Regions from separate parts of the Nocardia sp. CA-084685 genome, predicted to be linked through region 2. Evidence: riboswitches for the same ligand, from Rfam matches in the RefSeq annotation. Region 2 holds a riboswitch; each other region holds the start of a gene.

Region 1 (4,202 bases), 1.5 Mb from region 2:
GATCGGGCCAGATCGAGGATGGAAAGCGGGATCGTCATGCGGACCGTCCTAGGCGCGGATGCTGTTCGCCCGCTTCGATGGCCACCCGCAACCGGTTTTCCGCGGGTACTAGCGGGCAGGTGGCGAAATCGGTGAAGGCGCAGGGCAAATTGGCCGCCCGGTTGAAGTCGAGGCGCACGGTGCCATCGGATTCGGGCGCCTCGACGGCCAGCGATCGGGCCGCCGGGTAGGTGGTGACGCCGCTGGTGGCATCGGTGAACAGCACCCGCAGGTTGGTCGGCTCGCCGAAGACGATGATGCGCTCGGTGACCTCGCCGATGGTGAATTCGATGGTGCCCGAGGCGGTGTGGTGATGTTCGAGACCGTCGACCACGGCCCCGGTGGTGATCGTGCGTGGCGCGTCGAACGGCTCGAAGCGACCGTCGACCACCCAGCCTGGGTCCGGGGCATAGGTCGGGATGCCCTCGAAGCTCAGCAATGGGGGTGCCGCCGGGTCGTGCACGCGCACGGCGTAAAGGCCGCTGCGACGAATCACCTCGAGCACTCGATTCTCGTGCAGCACATCGAGTCCCGGCGCACCTTCGGCCGGTGTGACGATCTGGACACCCGCGATGTCGCTGCCCTCGAACCGCAGGCGGTCGGCGGGCCGGGCGGTGATGAACACCTTGTCGTCGGTGACCCACCAGGTGCCGGGAATGTCGGCAAGGCGCTCGGGTTGGTCGGTGAGCCAATGCAGCCCGGTCAGGCTCAGGAAGCCGAGCGGATCGCGCAACTGGTCTTGCCTGGCCTGATGCCAATGTGCCCACTCGGTTTCGAAAAGACTGGTGATGCTGGTCGTCATGACGCTCTGGCTCCTTCGAGTGTGCGGTTGCGATGGGGATGGCGTAATCGGGTGCCGGTCATCAGGCGTGCGGAACCCGTCGAACGGGGCCAGACTCGGCGAGGCGGCGAGCAATCGCTTTGTATACGGATGACGAGGTTCGGCGAGCACCGTCGCGGTCGGACCGGTTTCGACGATCTCCCCGCCGCTCAGTACCACGATCCGATCAGCCCGCTCAGCGGCGATCGCCAGATCATGGGTGATAAGCAGTACCGCCGCGCCGCGCGCCGCCGTCTGCGCGGCGAGTTTGTCGAGTACGCGTCGCGCGACCGTGGCGTCGAGGGCGCTGGTCGGCTCGTCGGCGATCACCAATTCCGGTCCGGCGATGAGCGCCGCCGCGATCAGCACCCGCTGCCGCTGGCCACCAGACAGTTCGTGCGGATATTGCGCCGCCCGCAACTCCGGCAGGTCGAGTCCGGCGTCGGCGAGCAATTCGATCGCCCGCGCGTACGCGTCGCGGCGATCGGCGAGCCCGTGCACGAGCAGCGCCTCGGCGACCTGATCACCCACGCGCCGCACCGGATTCAGCGAAAGTCCGGGATCCTGCGGTACGAATCCGATCCGCGCACCGCGAATCCGTCGCAGCGCCCGCTCGGATCCGGTATCCACCGTCTCCCCGTCGAAGGTGACGGTCCCGCTGGTGATTTCGGCATTGGGGCCGAGCAATCCGATCACCGATTGCGCCAGAGTCGATTTCCCGGACCCGGATTCGCCGACCAGCGCGACGACCTCACCGCGTGCGACCGTGAGGGATACGCCCCTGAGTGCGGCGACATCGCCACTGTCGGAGGCGTAGCGCACGTGCAGGCCTTCGATGCGCAACAGTGCCGCTGCGGACCCATTCGGTCCATGTGTGACGTCGCGGATTCGCGGCGTGCCGTCCGTCGGATCGGCGGACGTGCTGCGCTCACTCATGCGCTGTGACTCCTTCCTACGGCGCGGCCGAGGCGTTGGGCCGAGAGCACGACGACGATGATCACCAGGCCGGGCAAGGTGGTCATCCACCATGCCGTGGCGAGGAAATTGCGTCCCTCTGAAATCAGTGAGCCTTCAGCACCGACAGCACCGATTTCGCGGTGAAGTACTTGGCGAATGTCGACCAATCCCAGCCGGGGTTGGTGGCCAGTCCGTGGATGAATTGAGCCAGCAGCACGAGTGCGATGGCGCTGATCACCCAGCGCCACGGATGCCAGGACTTGGCGATCGCCGGTGCGTCGGTGGCGGTGGGGGCACCCGACGCCGTGGCATCGGGTGTGTGGGCACCCGGTATCGGAACATCCGATACCGGGGTATCGGATGTGATGGACGCGCTCATGATTTCGGTTCCTCCATCGTTCCCGGCGGAAGCACCCGCACCCGGTGGCCGGGGGGTTGCTGCGACGTCGATGAGCCAGGTCTCTCGGTCGCTCTGGATGGTGTGTCCGACGCCGAGCACGGGTCGGTCAATGGGTCTAGCCGAAATATCATGCGAAGCAGGCGAAGTCCGGCACAAGGGTACGAATCAGCGTGAGCGCAGACCTTGTTCGTATGGCCATGAGCAGGCACTATTGGCTCGGTTGCGCAGTGGATGGTGGCATTTCGGACGCGGTTTCTTCGCGTGCTTTTCGTCCGGAATGCCCAGCTGCGGTTGCCGCCGCGGTGCGCGGCACGAACGTGTTGCTCGCGGAAATAGACGCTGTTGCGAAGGTTTGCCGGAGTAGTCTCGGTCCACGATTCGTGCCCGACGATGAGGAGATCCGCCGTGACTCTGCTGCGCCGTCTGACCACGCTAACCGCCATCGCGACCGGTACGGTCGCGTTGACTCTCGCCGCCCCGGGCATCGCTGCCGCGGGTCCGCCATCGATGCCCGCACCAGCTGTTCCGTCCGCGACCGCCCCGTCCGCGCCCGGGGACCTGTTCGCCGCTTACCGAGCTGTCGTCGAGGCGTTGCGAACCTTCGGCGTCGACCCGTTCCTGTACCCGGCGCTCGCGCCGTTCTGCTCCGACACCGGCTCACTCGGTCTGGTCCCCGCCGTAGCGGGTGCGGTGCCCGGCCCGTGGCCCAAAACCACGCTGGCGATTCCGGGGCTCGACCCGACCGCCGTCAAGGCCGGGCAAGTCATGTTCACCTTCGTCCCCTACGGCCTGCGCCCGGACGGCACGAATGCCACGGGCATGAATGTCGCGTGGGTCAACCTGGCCAACGGTCGCAGCGGCGTCACCGCCATGGGTTCGATCTCCGATGTGGTCCGCACGATGGTGCCCGCCGAAACCCCGATAGAGATGAGGCCACTGGCCGAACGTGCCCTCCAGGACTTCTTCGCCGCCTTCCCGGTCGGCGGGGTGCGCGCGGTCCCAGTCGACACCGGATCCGGCACGGTACTCGCCGCAGTCTTCGGAACCGTAGACAACAGCGGCAAGTCCTGCTTCGTCGTCCCAACCGTAGGACTCACAACAGTGCGCTAAGCGAACGCGGCTGGTCTCGGAGTCCGAGTCCGTGCCGCGCGATCAAGATCAGGTGGCACTGGTGGCGGGGCTTCTCGGGCGATACCGCCCCAGTTTCCACATGATCACGTGTCCGACTCGAGGGGCGGTCAGTGGGTGGGGGTGAGGGGGCGGGATTTCCAGGTCAGGTCGTTGTGGTGGTGGGTGCGGCGGGAGTGGGTCCAGAGGCGGAGGTAGGCGTCGATGGAGAGGGGGTGGGCCAGGGCCGCGATGATGTCCGTGCGGGTGGTGGTGCCGCGTTCCAGTGAGCGGGCAAGGAGGCGGCCGGCGACTGCGGCGCTGTAGCCGATGAGACCGGCGGTGCGTACCGAGCCTCGGCCACCGATCGCGGCCAGTGGGGGCACCAAGTAGGCCAGTGCCGCCACAGCTCCCACTGCCGCGCCGCCGATTGTCGTTCCGCCGTAAGCGGACCACAGCCAGCGGGTGTAACCGGCCTCCAGTTCGGCTGCGCCACGGTACATTCGGGTGCTCGCCGCTGGGCCCGCCGCGACAAGCGCGGTTCTGCGGCCGGAACGACGCAGTGCGCGAGCGAGGTCCAGGTCCTCGGTGGGGCTCGCCGCGACCGTGGTGTGACCGCCGATGGCGCGGTAAGCGGTGGCGTCGAATACCAGGAACTGGCCGCAGGCGACGGCCGTCGAGGGGCGCAGGCTGCGGTTGGCGGCCGCGATCGGCAGGCTGGCCGCCCATGACCAGCACAGCAGCGGCTGCACGAGCGCCTCGGCCAGCGATTCGGTCACCTGGTACGGCCACGGTGACAACAATGCGGCCCGGCTGCGGCGCAATTCGGTGGTCGCGGCGGCGATCGCATTCGGCGTGAGTCGCACATCGGCGTCGAGA
Region 2 (4,202 bases):
CCGCATTCAACAACGCACTTGCCACACCCGAGTCCGCCTCCTCGACCTGATGCAGCGCGACGGTCTGCATCCCGACGAACAGCGGGCCCATACCGAGCGCGATCAGCAACTGCGCCGGCAGCACGCTGAGCGCGTAGCCATCGCCGTAGCTCAACTGCGCCAGCCACACCAGACCGAGCAGACCGAGCACGGCGCCGGCCACCATCAGCGGCCGCGGGCCAAGCTTCGGCAGCAGCGCACTGGTGACACCGGCAGAGATCGCGATGCCCGCCGGGAACGGCAGGAAGGCGAAACCGGCCTTCAGTGACGAGTAACCGAGGGTGATCTGGAAGTAGTAGCTCAGGAACAGGAACATCGCGAACATCGCGATCGGGATCAGCAGCGCGGCCAGGAAGGCGCCGCCGCGGTTGATCTCACCCGGAATATGCAGCGGCAGCAGCGGATTCGACGAACGACGCTCGATGGCGACGAAGGCGATCAGCAGGGCGACGCCGATGACAAGCAGCCCGAGGGTGCTACCTGCCAGCCAGCCGTCGTCGGCGGCGCGGCTGAATCCGTACACGATGGCGATCAGACCGAGCGTCACGGTGACCGCGCCCGGCACGTCATAGCCGCCGGTGCGTGGAGTCGGCACATCTTTCACCACGAATGCCAGCGCGCCGAGCAGCGCGATCAGGGCGATCGGAGTGTTCACCAGCAGGCACCAGCGCCAGGAGGCGTATTCGGTCAGCGCGCCACCGGCGATCAGGCCGAGTGCAGCACCACCGGCGGAAATACCGGCGAAGACGCCGAATGCGGTGGCGCGCTCCTTGGCCTCGGTGAAGGTCACCGAGAGCAGCGACAGCGCCGCGGGCGCGAGCAGTGCCGCGAACGCACCCTGCAGTGCCCGTCCGGCGAACAGCTCCGCGCCGTTCTGCGCCAGACCCGCCACCGCCGACGCCCCGGCGAAGCCGACCAGGCCGACGATGAAGATCCGACGCCGCCCCAGGTAGTCGGCCAGCCGACCACCGAGCAGGAGCAGACCGCCGAAGATCAATGTGTACGCGGTCAGCATCCACTGCCGATTGCCGTCGCTGATCTCGAGATCCTGCTGGGCGAAGGGCAGCGAGATGGTCACGATGGTGGCGTCGAGAACCACCATGAGCTGGGCCAGTGCGATCACCCCCAGGGCCCACCAGCGCGCCGAACTCGTTGATTTGTCCAGAACTTCCACCGCTGTCGCAGTTTCGCTCACCTTGGTCTCCTAGTCCGAAGTTCGTGCAGCCATCCTGTCATCGACAGACATTTGTCGTCAAGAGAAAAATGTCGCATTCCGACATTTGACTGTTAAGGACACAAACCGTCCCGGTTGCGCTAATATGAGGCCATGCTCGAGTCATCGACGCCGATCGGCGCGAGCGCCGCAGCCGAGGACGCTGTGCGCGCCCCAGCGAATTCAGGGCCCAGTGCGCCTGCCGGTCTGGGGTTGCGTGAACGCAAGAAGCAGCAGACCCGGTTGCGCATCATCGAGGTGGCGCTCGACCTATGCGACGCACAGGGATTCGACGCGACGACGGTCGAACAGATCGCGGACCGCGCGGATGTGTCCCCGCGCACGATCAACCGGTATTTCGACAGCAAAGAGGCCATCATTCTCGGGCCGGTCAAGGATTTCGGACTCGCGATCGCCGAATTCCTGCGCGGACTCCCGGTCACCGGCAATGAGCTGCGATCGCTGCGCGAGGCCTTCCTGCAGGTCGTCGACCAGGCGGTGGACAGTGTCGACGGACCACTGTCATTCCGGCGCTTCCAGCAGATGCAGCGGATCCTGCGCAGCAGTCCGACGGTCAGCGCGCAGAGCATGGAACTGGCCGACGATAAGAACGCCGCGATCGCCGATGTGATCGCCGAGCGACTCGGCACCGAGCCCGACGCGCTACCCGTGCGGTTGGTCGTCGGCGCGTGGCAGCTGATCGGCCACCTCAGCATGGAATGTCAGAACTCGATCTTCGACGAGGAGGACACCGCCGCGGCCGCCGCGGCGGCCCGCAACGGCTTCACCACGTCGTTCGACGAGTTCATGCGCGTGTGTACCGGACAGACGACCGACGCGGTGGAAAACCGGTAACGGATTTCAGTCGCCGACCGCCCGCCGGTTACCATGTCCGTCAGGTCATGAGTGCCAGCGCGAAGCCCCGGCTTGCTGGACGGCAACCCTCCAGCAGCGGTGGGGTGCTCCGGGTGATGACCGGGCTCTCGATGGTCGAGGGCAAGCGCGCACTTCAGGAGGTTTTTCCGATGAGTTGTTGTCCGTCACCCGCACTCCGATAAGACCTGCCGGCGAACAACCCTTTGGAGCACGACATGAGTGACCCCATCGCGTCCGCGGCCGATCGGTTCGTCGCGAGGGCGCAGAGCACCGGCGCACGCACCGAGCCGATCTACCGGACCGCGGCCCGGTTGAGCCGGGTAGTTAACATCGGGGACGTGCGTTCTCTCGTGATTGACCCAGCGTCGGCGACGCACAGTTGCACGGGGACGACGTTATGAACGAACGGATCAGCGATACCGCGATCGCGACGGAGCCGAGCGCTGGCGAGGCGGAGTCGTGACCGTGACAGATCCCAGTACCACGCGTTCGTCCGTGGTGGCCCTGCCACCGCCGGATGGGAGCCTCGGCATCATTGCTATCGGGGATGTGCGTCTCGAAAGCGGCGCGGTCATCCCGGACGTCCATCTGGCCGTGCAGCGCTGGGGTGAGCTCTCCCCCGCATTGGACAATGTGGTGCTCGTCGAGCACGCGCTGACCGGCGATTCGCATGTGGTCGGGGTGCCCGACGATATCCATCCGCTGCCCGGCTGGTGGGACGGCATGGTCGGAGCGGGCGCACCGGTGGATACCGACGAATGGTGCGTCATCGCGACGAATGTGCTCGGCGGCTGCATGGGCAGCACCGGCCCCTCGACGCTGGCGCCGGACGGAAAGCCTTGGGGCTCGAGATTTCCGGAGATCTCCATCCGTGATCAGGTGACCGCGGAAGCGGCACTGCTCGATCTGCTCGGCATCGAACGCCTGTCCGCCGTCGTCGGCGGTTCGATGGGCGGTATGCGGGTGCTGGAGTGGATGGTCGGCGCGCCGCAACGGGTCGCGGCCGCACTGGTACTCGCCGTCGGCGCACGCGCCACCGCCGACCAGATCGGTACGCAGACAACCCAAATCGCCGCCATCAAGGCCGATCCCGACTGGCAGGGCGGCGACTACCACGACACCGATCGCGCACCGATGACCGGCATGGGCATAGCCCGACGCATCGCACATCTGACCTACCGCACCGAGGGCGAACTCGATCACCGCTTCGAGAACAACGCACAGGACGACGAGGATCCGCGCGAGGGCGGCCGCTACGCGGTACAGAGCTATCTGGACCACCAGGCCGAAAAGCTTTGCAGCCGTTTCGATCCCGCCACCTATGTGCTGCTGACAGAGGCTATGAACCGACACGATATCGGCCGCGGCCGCGGCGGTATCGCGGCCGCCCTCGCCGCCACCCCGGTACCCTGCGTGGTCGGCGGCGTCGACTCGGATCGCCTGTACCCGTTGCGGACTCAACAGGAACTAGCCGACGGCTTGCCGGGCTGCGAGGGCCTGGAGATCGTGCACTCCCGCGACGGCCACGACGGCTTTCTCACCGAAGCCGCGGCGGTATCGAAATTGCTGACCGAAACAATGCGATTGGCACGAGTGGGTCGCACCAGCTGAAAGTCCGCTGCCTACCAGGTCACTCGGCTTGTTCAGCAAGCTCCTCGCGGAGCAACTCTCCCGTCCTCGCCGCGAGATCGGGCTCGGCGTACATCATGCCCGCAAACGAGAGATGCCGACCTCGCTCGCCCTTGGGCTCGGTGATCGGGTTTCGCCGGGGGTATCGGTGACAACCAATTCGCTTGGTACGGCGTAAGACCGATCGACCAGGCGATGCAGGTCTTCGTAGTCGTGCGCTGCGGTCATGGCGTCGACGGCAGTGGTCCTCGGGTCACGAGTTTCAACTCATCGACGGCCGCTCGAATAAGTTGCGACAGAATGCGCTTGCCGCCGCCCTCGACCCAGCTCTCGAAGGCGATCTTGAATACGGCGATCCCGGCTTCGGCGGCCAGACTCGCGGCCGGATCGGTTACGCCGCGCCCGCGTAGCGCCTCGGCCAGCGCGGCGGCCAGTGTTGCCAGCT
Region 3 (4,202 bases), 1.8 Mb from region 2:
GCACTCGGGTCCGAACCGCTATCGCAGATCCACGTGGACCGTGCATACCGAAAGGGTCACCTACCGGTCCGATTGGGCGACCCCTATCCCGCCCGGCTGGATCGCGCGTGTGTCCCCAGTTACTTCTCGGATGGGCACGATGGCGACTGAGGTGCGGACATCGATGTCATCCCCCATTTCGAGCTGATCGAGACCTTCGCGGACTTCTTCGGTGCCACCCCTACTGGCAATAGAAAAGGACATTTCATGATCGAAATCTCGCGTATCGCGGCGATCGGTATCGCATGCGTCGCAGCAATCGCGCCGGTCACCGCCCGCGCGGAAGCACCCGCCGAACATGACATCGAGTACAAGATCACCTCGATGGAACGCGTTGTGACAACCACGCTCTCGGGAGGGACCTTCGTACTCGACCACGATCACAGCTCGTTCACGATTCGCGATGAGAGCGGCGCACCCGTGATGGTCGTGCCAACGCGATTCGCCGTGGGCGACAAGGTGCTCACAGTCGACTCCGCACTCAGCAAAGACGCGAAGGAGCTGCGGTTGACGCCTGGTGAGCTGCGACCGGCCGCCGCGCTGGCCGCGACGCCGGTCGCATCGCCCGTCGAGAACCAGGCCGCGCTCGCGGTGTTCTCGACCCGAATGGGGCTTGCCGCCACGCTCGGTACATTCGTCGGCACCACGATCGGTCTGGTCGTCGGAGGCGTTACCGGATGCATTATGGGTTTGCCGCCGCTCGGGGTGGGCTGCATACCTGCCGCGATCGCCGGTGCGGGGATCGGCGGCATTTTGGGGACAATCGCGGCCGGGGGACCGGTCCTGGTGCTTTCGGCTGTGGAGCTGATCGAGACGCTCAACGCACCCGACGGCACGAGTAAATGGGCGCAGAACTCTCCGCTGAAACCCGCGAATTAGGTGATCAGCTACGCGATGTCACTCCTCATCATCTAGCTCAGCGCGTAGTCCAAATCGCCCAGCAAATCCTCGACATCCTCCAGCCCCACCGAGACGCGGACGACGCCGTCGGACAGGCCGATGGTGGCGCGGCCCTCGGGGCCCATGGCGCGGTGGGTTGTGGTAGCCGGATGGGTGATGAGGGTCTTGGAGTCGCCGAGGTTATTGGAGATATCGATGATGCGCAGGCGGTTGAGCACCTCGAAGGCGCGCTTCTTGGCCTCGTCCTCGGGCGCATTCAGTTCGAAGGTGACCACGGTGCCGCCGCCGCTCATCTGGCTGATCGCCAGGTCGTGCTGCGGGTGCGACTCCAGGTACGGGTAGCGCACCCACGAGACGGATTTGTTGCTCTCGAGGAAGCGCGCGATGCGCAGTGCGGCTTCGGTCGAATGACGCACGCGCAGCGGCATGGTCTCCAAACCCTTGAGCAGGGTCCATGCGTTGAAGGGGCTCAGCGCCGGGCCGGTATGGCGCATAAGGGTTTTCACCGGACCGCCGATGTAGTCCTCGGCGCCGAGGATCGCACCACCGAGCACCCTGCCCTGACCATCGATGTGCTTGGTGCCCGAATACACCAGCACATCGGCACCGAGTTCGAAACCGCGCTGCAGCAGCGGCGTAGCAAAGACGTTGTCCAGCACCACTTTCGCGCCTGCGGCGTGCGCGAGCTCGGTCACCCGGCGCACGTCGACCAGCGTCTGCATCGGATTGGCCGGTGTCTCGAAGAATACGGCCTGAGTCGGCACCGAAAGCGCCTGCTCCCACTGATCCAGATCATCGCCGTCGACGAAGACCGTCTCCACACCCCAGCGCGGCAGGATCTCGTTGCACACCACGAAGCACGAGCCGAACAGGCTGCGCGCGGCCACAAGTCGGTCGCCCGCGCCCAAAAGCGCACCGAGCGCGGTGAATACGGCCGCCATACCGCTCGCGGTCGCGAAACACGCTTCGGCGCCGTCGATCAGACGCAGCCGCTCCTCGAACATGGCGACCGTCGGGTTGCCGTAGCGGGAGTAGACGAAATGCTCGATATCGCCGGTGAATGCGGCCTCGGCCGCCTCGGCGCTCTCATAGACGAAACCGGAGGACAGATACAGCGCCTCGGCGGTTTCCTCGAATCCCGAGCGGCGCAGGCCACCTCGCACGCCGAGCGTCGCGGGACCGACACCTTCGGGCAGCGGCTTGTCGAACGCGCCACCGGTGATCATGACTGCCGCCACGGCAGGCCGATGGCGCGCCAGCCGGAACCGCCACGATGCCCGAACTCGTCGATCGGGCCCTCGAAGCCCTCCAGCACATTGAACGACGGAGCGATGCCTGCCCCGGTCGCGGCCACCGCCGCGCCAACCGAGCGCTGTCCGGAGCGACAGAGGAAGACGACGGGCGCCGCCGGATCGCGACCCTCCAGCGCCTTGGTCAGTTGCTCGACGAATTCACCGTTGCGGGCGCCGTTGCTGTCGACCCATTCGATCAGGACCGTCGGCCGGTCGATCGAACTCGTATCCGGCACGCCGACGAAACGCCATTCGGCCTCGGTGCGCACGTCGACCAAGACGGCTTCGGGGTTGTCCTGCAATAACTCCCACGCCTGCTGTGGGGTGATGTCACCGGCATATGTCATGCGATCCTCCTGTGAATCCACGCTTGCCGCACCTGGGCTTCGGTGCGCGGCCAGGTCGTCACCCGGAGCACCCCACCGCGGAGGAGGGTTGCCGACCAGCCAGCCGGGGCTTGGCGCTGGTACTCATGACCCGAAAATGAGATTGCCTGGGCAGGTGCCGCCGTGTCAAACCCCAGTTCGCGCCGCGCAGAAGTAATCAACCGCAGACGATCCAGCGGTCTTGGGAACGGGTCAGATTCCAGGTGGCCGGGGTCTCCCGGCCGTCGACCGCGATGGTCACCGTCGCCTTGGCTTTATCGCCGTCGACCATCGAATTGTCAATCTTGGTGACCTTGATCGACTTTCCGGCGGCGGACCCACCGAACTGACCTGCGAGCGGTGTCTTGCTCTCATCGAATCCCGGACAGGCCACCCCAGGCGGCGGTGTGTCGTCGGTGGTGGCGCGGGCCTCCGCGTAGCGCTGCACCGCTGCCGCGATCTTGTCCGATTCTGTGACATTTTTCTCAGCGGGCGAAAGTACCGCCCCGAGCACGATCGCGATGAGCACGACAGCGGCGAAGACGGCCGCCGCGATGAACGGCGCGATGGAGCGACGATCGGTCTGATCGACCTCGATTACGGGTTCTTCATCGGTGCCCTGCTGCTCTGTCATGCGTCGATCATCCCTGGTCGACGGTGGTATCCGGCACTCGCCCCCGCGCGCACGCCATTACCCGCGACGCGCGGATTTGATAGATGTCACCAGAGCGGGTAGTCACGGTAGGTGGGCCGGGACAGCAAACACCCGGTGTACGCACCGCCGCAGGGTGCGCGCTATGCCACCGATAGAATCGCGAGACTGCGGCGTGGCTGTCATAGCCGAGATGGCCGCCTGTTCGTATCGGCAGATGCGACCGAGAGGGTGCGTCAAGTTAGCCTAAGCTAAGACTGACGCCGTCAATTGTTTCGACCATAAGGGTGCGCGTAAGAGATGACCGAAAACAGTGCTGAGTCGACCAGCGGTGCGCAAGCTGCCTCCTCCAGGCCTGACGCGCACACCGCGGGGCCTCGCCCGCTTCGCATCGCGATCGTAGGCGCAGGCCCGGCCGGTATCTACGCCGCCGACGCGTTGATGAAGTCCGATGCCGAGGTGAGCATCGACCTGTACGAGCGCATGCCCGCGCCGTTCGGATTGATCCGCTACGGCGTCGCGCCGGACCATCCGCGCATCAAGGGCATCATCACCGCCCTGCACAAGGTGCTGGACAAGCCGCAGGTCCGCTTGCTCGGCAATATCGACTACGGTACCGACATCACCCTCGATGATCTGCGCACGTTCTATGACGCGGTCATCTTCTCCACCGGCGCCAACGCCGACCGCGCACTGCCTATCCCCGGCATCGACCTGGAGGGCAGCTACGGCGCCGCGGACTTCGTCTCCTGGTATGACGGCCACCCGGACGTGCCGCGCACCTGGCCGCTGGAGGCGGAGAAGGTCGCGGTCCTCGGCGTCGGTAATGTCGCACTCGACGTGGCGCGCGTGCTGGCCAAGACCGGTGACGAACTGCTGCCCACCGAGATCCCGCCGAACGTTTACAACGGCCTGCAGGCCAATAAGGCCGTCGAGGTGCACGTCTTCGGGCGC
Region 4 (4,202 bases), 1.6 Mb from region 2:
CACCGGGTTCGCATTGATCGGCGTCGGGCTATCGGCCTTGGTCTATGGGCTTGGGGAATTCGGCAGTCGCGGTAGCGTTTCCGCGCCGACGGTGTGGGTGTCGGTGGTGGTCGGGATGCTGGCGCTCGTACTGTTCGTGGCACGGTCGGTGCGCGGTGGGGGACTGCTCGACGTAGGACTGTTCCGGCATCCGGTATTCGCGACGGCGAATGTGGCGAACATCTTCGCCGGTGCGTCGCTGTTCGGGTCGATGCTATTGCTGCCGTTGTACTTTCAGGTACTTCATGGGGACCGTCTCATCGCGACGGGCTTGCTTCTCATGTCCTTCGGGATCGGTGGCATCATCGCGCTGCCCGTCGGCGGCCGGTTGACGGATCGATACGGCGGGGGTGTGGTCGCGGTGGTCGGCAGTGCGGTGACGGTCGCCGTCACCGTGCCGTTCGCGCTCGGCGACGCTTCGATGAATCCTGTTGTCGTACAGGTGCTTCTGTTGATCCGCGGCGTGGCGACCGGGTTGACCGGGGTGCCGATCGTTGCCGCCGCCTACGCCTCGGTGCGGCCCGAGCTGCTGCCCGATGCGGCATCGTTCGTGAATATTCTGCAGCGCGTCGGCGGGGCGATCGGAGCGGCCTTGCTCGCGGTGGTGCTGTACCGTGCGGCGGCTGCTGGATTGCCGGTGGATGCCGGATTCCGGCAGGCCTTCTGGTGGCTCACCGCCGCCTCCATCGTCTCGTTGGTCGCGTCGGTATTGCTGTGGCGCAAGGAGATTCAGTCGCAGCTGTAATGCTGGGCGCCGGGTCGGCGGTTACCGACCCGGCGCGTTATGTGGCCGAGGCCGCGGTGCCGATGCCGAGCGCGGCGAGGATGGCCGCGCTGATCTGCTCGAGCCGATCGCGAACCCTGGGGCGGCGCAACATCGCAACCGCCCGGGACGCCAGCACGGCGAGCAGGATCATCTCGACGGCGGCGATGAAGCATTCGATGGCTCCGAGCGCGAGGGTGTTCGAAAAGGTGACATCGGTGAGGAATTGGGGCAGCACCGCCAGGTAGAACAGTCCGACCTTAGGGTTGAACATGCACGACACGACGCCTGCGCCGAATGCCGAGCGAATCGAGGGTGTGGCCTGCGTGTCCGACTGTTCGGACGCCGTGGCGGTGCCCTGTTTGCGCTGCTCGACGAGTGCTCGAATTCCCAAGTACACCAAATAGATTCCACCGATGATCTTGAGCGTCCGGTAGGCGGTCGCGGATTGTTCCAGCAGTGCGGCGACGCCAGCCGCGACAACTACCGCCCACACGATCCCGCCCAATGCCGAGCCGATCGCCGCGGCGATGCCGGGGCGCGCGTCCACGATCGAGAATCGCAGCACCAGGAACGAATCCGGGCCGGGTGTAATCGACAGCAGAATGCACAGGCCGACAAAGCTGAGCAGCAGGGAAAGCGTCACCGCTCGATCAGACCGCACATCACTCGGCAATGCAACCTTATTTACCGGTGTGCATCGGTATGCATCTTTAAGTCCGGTTGACAGGGCGGTGGGGCATCTGTCAGTCTCGGTTCAGGTCATGAGTACCAGCGTCAAGCCCCGGCTAGCTGGTCGGCAACCCTCCTCCGCGGTGGGGTGCTCCGGGTGACGACCGGGCCGCAGCCCGACTGGGTGCGGCAAGCGCGGACTCGGATGATCACCTGATTTCGGGTCCCATAGCCGATGGGATTTCGTGATGCCTGCTGTCATCGATCAGAGTTGTGCCGCCCTCGCCCGAGTCTCCGGCGACGACCTTCAGGTGCCGCTCGTACAGGGCGGAACGACCAGCTACGCGAACTTCGACTACGCCGCTAGCACACCGGCATTGGCGCAGGTCACCGATCGGCTTCAGCAGTTGCTGCCGTACTACGCGAGTGTGCACCGCGGCGCCGGTTACGCCTCGCGGATCTCCACCGAGTGCTACGAGGCCGCACGCGGGTCGGTCACCCGCTTCCTCGCGGCCGCGGACAACCAGGTCGTGGTGTTCACCCGCAACACCACCGATGCACTGAACCTGCTCGCCGCCTGTGTGCCCGGCGACACCGTTGTGCTGGATATCGAACATCATGCGAACTTCCTGCCTTGGACCCGCCACGGCCGTCGCGTCGTCAAGGCCGCGGCGACCGTCGAGGAGACGATCCGTCAGCTGATCGCCGAATTGTGCAGTAAGCCTGCCGCATTGCTCGCGGTGACCGGCGCGTCGAATGTGACCGGTGAGGTGCTGCCGCTCGAGCGGCTGACCACCATCGCGCATCAGTGCGGTGCCCGCATCCTGGTAGATGCCGCGCAGCTGGCACCGCATCGTCGAATCAGCTTGCGCGCCACCGGAATCGACTACCTCGCGTTCTCTGGCCATAAGCTCTACGCACCGTTCGGTGCGGGAGTGCTTGTCGGACGTCGGGATTGGCTCGATGCGGCCGAACCGTATCTGGCGGGCGGCGGTGCGGTCCGCGAAGTCACCACCACGAAGGCGGAATGGGCTTCCGCACCGCAGCGCCACGAGGCCGGTTCGCCGAATGTCCTCGGCGCGGCCGCACTCGCCGCCGCATGTGATGCGCTGTGCGCGATCGATCCAGAAACCCTTGCCGCGCATGAGCGACGGCTCGCCGATCGGCTGCGCGCGGGGCTGTCCGCGATTCCCGGCATCAACCTGCTGCGCATCTGGGACGACAGCCCGGATACCGTCGGCATTGTCGCTTTCACCCTGGACGGATTCGTCCCCGGCCACGTCGCGGCGTACCTTTCCGCCGAACACGGCATCGGCATCCGGGACGGCCGATTCTGCGCCCACCCGCTGCTCGAGCGCCTCGGCCTGGACGGCGCGCTGCGCGCCAGCATCGGCCTCGGCACCAGCTCCGACGATGTGGACCGACTGATCGAGGCCATCGCCACCCTGGCCGACAAGGGTACATCGTGGAATTACGCCAGCACCGACGGCCTTTGGAATCCGACACCCGAGACCCGGCCCTTCGCCCGCCCCGGCTCTACCGACGGTGCAGCACCCTGCTCGATCGGCTGATCGGACCCGCTCGCTGAGTCGAAGCCGCCGCGCGGCATTGGTTGACCCACGAGCAGTGGATGAAATCCGCGACCTCGCCGGCGGATTCGGCCAGGTCGGCATGATCCGCCTGTGTGTGCGGACTTAACTCTGAAGAATTCACCGAACAACTTGCGGTCCTGCGGAACCGACGCTCTTGCCCTTGCGTCTAGGAATGTGATGGCACTCGTCCGGTCGGGGCGGGAAACGGGGAAGGCGGCTGAATGAATTCGGCAGAGCGGGACGCGCTTCAGTCCTGGACGGACGGGATGCGCGGCCGGGTCGACCAGATGACCGATGTCTACGAGCGGCAGTTGGAGCAGTTCGGCGCGGCGAAATCGGAGCTTGCGAACCTGACCGTGCAGGGCTGGTCACAGGATCAGCTGGTTCGGGTGACGGCGAATGCGGCGGGCATTCCGCTGGATGTGTGGGTGGCGCCGGAGGCGTTCAAGCGCTCGACTCCGGAGCGGCTCGGCGCGGCGATGACCGAGGCGGCGCAGGCCGCGGCTCGAGCCGCCAAGGAACAGCTCGACGCGCGCCTGGCGCCGGTACTCGCGGCGGTATCCGAGGTCGGATTGCCCGAGGATCCGTTCGGCGAACTACCGACGCTCGCCCGACCCGACGGAAATGTCCTGCCTCCGCCTCCGCCCGAATCCGGGCCAGTGCCGCAGATCGAGCTTCCCCGACGGCTGGACGAGGATCCGGATGACGAGGGCCCGCACTGGAAGGGCTGGTAGGTCATGGGCGACGGCGACTTCCGGCTCGATCCGGAGCAGTTCCGTTCCATCGCGACCGAAATCGGGTCGCTCGGCACCGAATTCGCCGCCGAGGTGGCCGAATTCACCAGCGCACTACGCGCGGACGGCGACGGTATCGGCGATGACGAATTCGGACAGGCCTTCCTGCAGAATTTCCTCGGCCCGACCGAGGATGCGAGCGAGATGCTGGACGGTGTGATCGGCCTGCTCGATTCGCTGCGAACACGGTTCACCGCTGTCGCGGACGCCGTGACGACGACCGATGGGGACTTCGAGTCGGCCGTCGAGAAGATCACCGGCCTGCTCGACGAGAACGGTAAAGGGTAGCCGCATGGGGTTGCAGATACCATCGGCGCTGGAGCCGGTGGCGGCCGTCGTCGT

What was found. A riboswitch is a leader RNA that binds a small molecule or an ion and turns the genes downstream of it on or off. The one in region 2 is predicted to bind S-adenosylmethionine.
Region 1: another riboswitch for S-adenosylmethionine. It lies ahead of ACQP2U_RS11940 (hypothetical protein); the one in region 2 lies ahead of metX (homoserine O-acetyltransferase MetX).
Region 3: another riboswitch for S-adenosylmethionine. It lies ahead of ACQP2U_RS39400 (rhodanese-like domain-containing protein); the one in region 2 lies ahead of metX (homoserine O-acetyltransferase MetX).
Region 4: another riboswitch for S-adenosylmethionine. It lies ahead of ACQP2U_RS40115 (aminotransferase class V-fold PLP-dependent enzyme); the one in region 2 lies ahead of metX (homoserine O-acetyltransferase MetX).

The regions. Positions count from the first base shown of each region.
Region 1 covers NZ_CP192094.1:2,645,901-2,650,102, forward strand. The annotation lists partial or broken gene ACQP2U_RS11925 (LLM class flavin-dependent oxidoreductase) at 1-38, opposite strand, end outside; gene ACQP2U_RS11930 (DUF1684 domain-containing protein) at 35-1,795, opposite strand; partial or broken gene ACQP2U_RS11935 (ABC transporter permease) at 1,792-1,929, opposite strand; partial or broken gene ACQP2U_RS11940 (hypothetical protein) at 1,932-2,195, opposite strand; SAM riboswitch class I at 2,206-2,299, opposite strand; gene ACQP2U_RS11945 (hypothetical protein) at 2,622-3,326, shown strand; gene ACQP2U_RS11950 (glycosyltransferase) at 3,455-4,202, opposite strand, start outside.
Region 2 covers NZ_CP192094.1:1,188,897-1,193,098, reverse strand. The annotation lists gene ACQP2U_RS05115 (MFS transporter) at 1-1,234, opposite strand, end outside; gene ACQP2U_RS05110 (TetR family transcriptional regulator) at 1,367-2,107, shown strand; SAM riboswitch class IV at 2,151-2,261, shown strand; gene metX (homoserine O-acetyltransferase MetX) at 2,588-3,739, shown strand; gene ACQP2U_RS05100 (hypothetical protein) at 3,833-3,985, opposite strand; gene ACQP2U_RS05095 (TetR/AcrR family transcriptional regulator) at 3,982-4,202, opposite strand, start outside.
Region 3 covers NZ_CP192094.1:8,948,363-8,952,564, reverse strand. The annotation lists gene ACQP2U_RS39415 (hypothetical protein) at 1-150, shown strand, start outside; gene ACQP2U_RS39410 (hypothetical protein) at 247-918, shown strand; gene ACQP2U_RS39405 (O-succinylhomoserine sulfhydrylase) at 951-2,165, opposite strand; gene ACQP2U_RS39400 (rhodanese-like domain-containing protein) at 2,162-2,578, opposite strand; SAM riboswitch class IV at 2,593-2,709, opposite strand; gene ACQP2U_RS39395 (Rv0361 family membrane protein) at 2,775-3,230, opposite strand; gene ACQP2U_RS39390 (FAD-dependent oxidoreductase) at 3,549-4,202, shown strand, end outside.
Region 4 covers NZ_CP192094.1:9,085,478-9,089,679, reverse strand. The annotation lists gene ACQP2U_RS40125 (DHA2 family efflux MFS transporter permease subunit) at 1-784, shown strand, start outside; gene ACQP2U_RS40120 (LysE family translocator) at 822-1,448, opposite strand; SAM riboswitch class IV at 1,563-1,676, shown strand; gene ACQP2U_RS40115 (aminotransferase class V-fold PLP-dependent enzyme) at 1,723-3,045, shown strand; gene ACQP2U_RS40110 (YbaB/EbfC family nucleoid-associated protein) at 3,288-3,800, shown strand; gene ACQP2U_RS40105 (hypothetical protein) at 3,804-4,148, shown strand; gene ACQP2U_RS40100 (hypothetical protein) at 4,153-4,202, shown strand, end outside.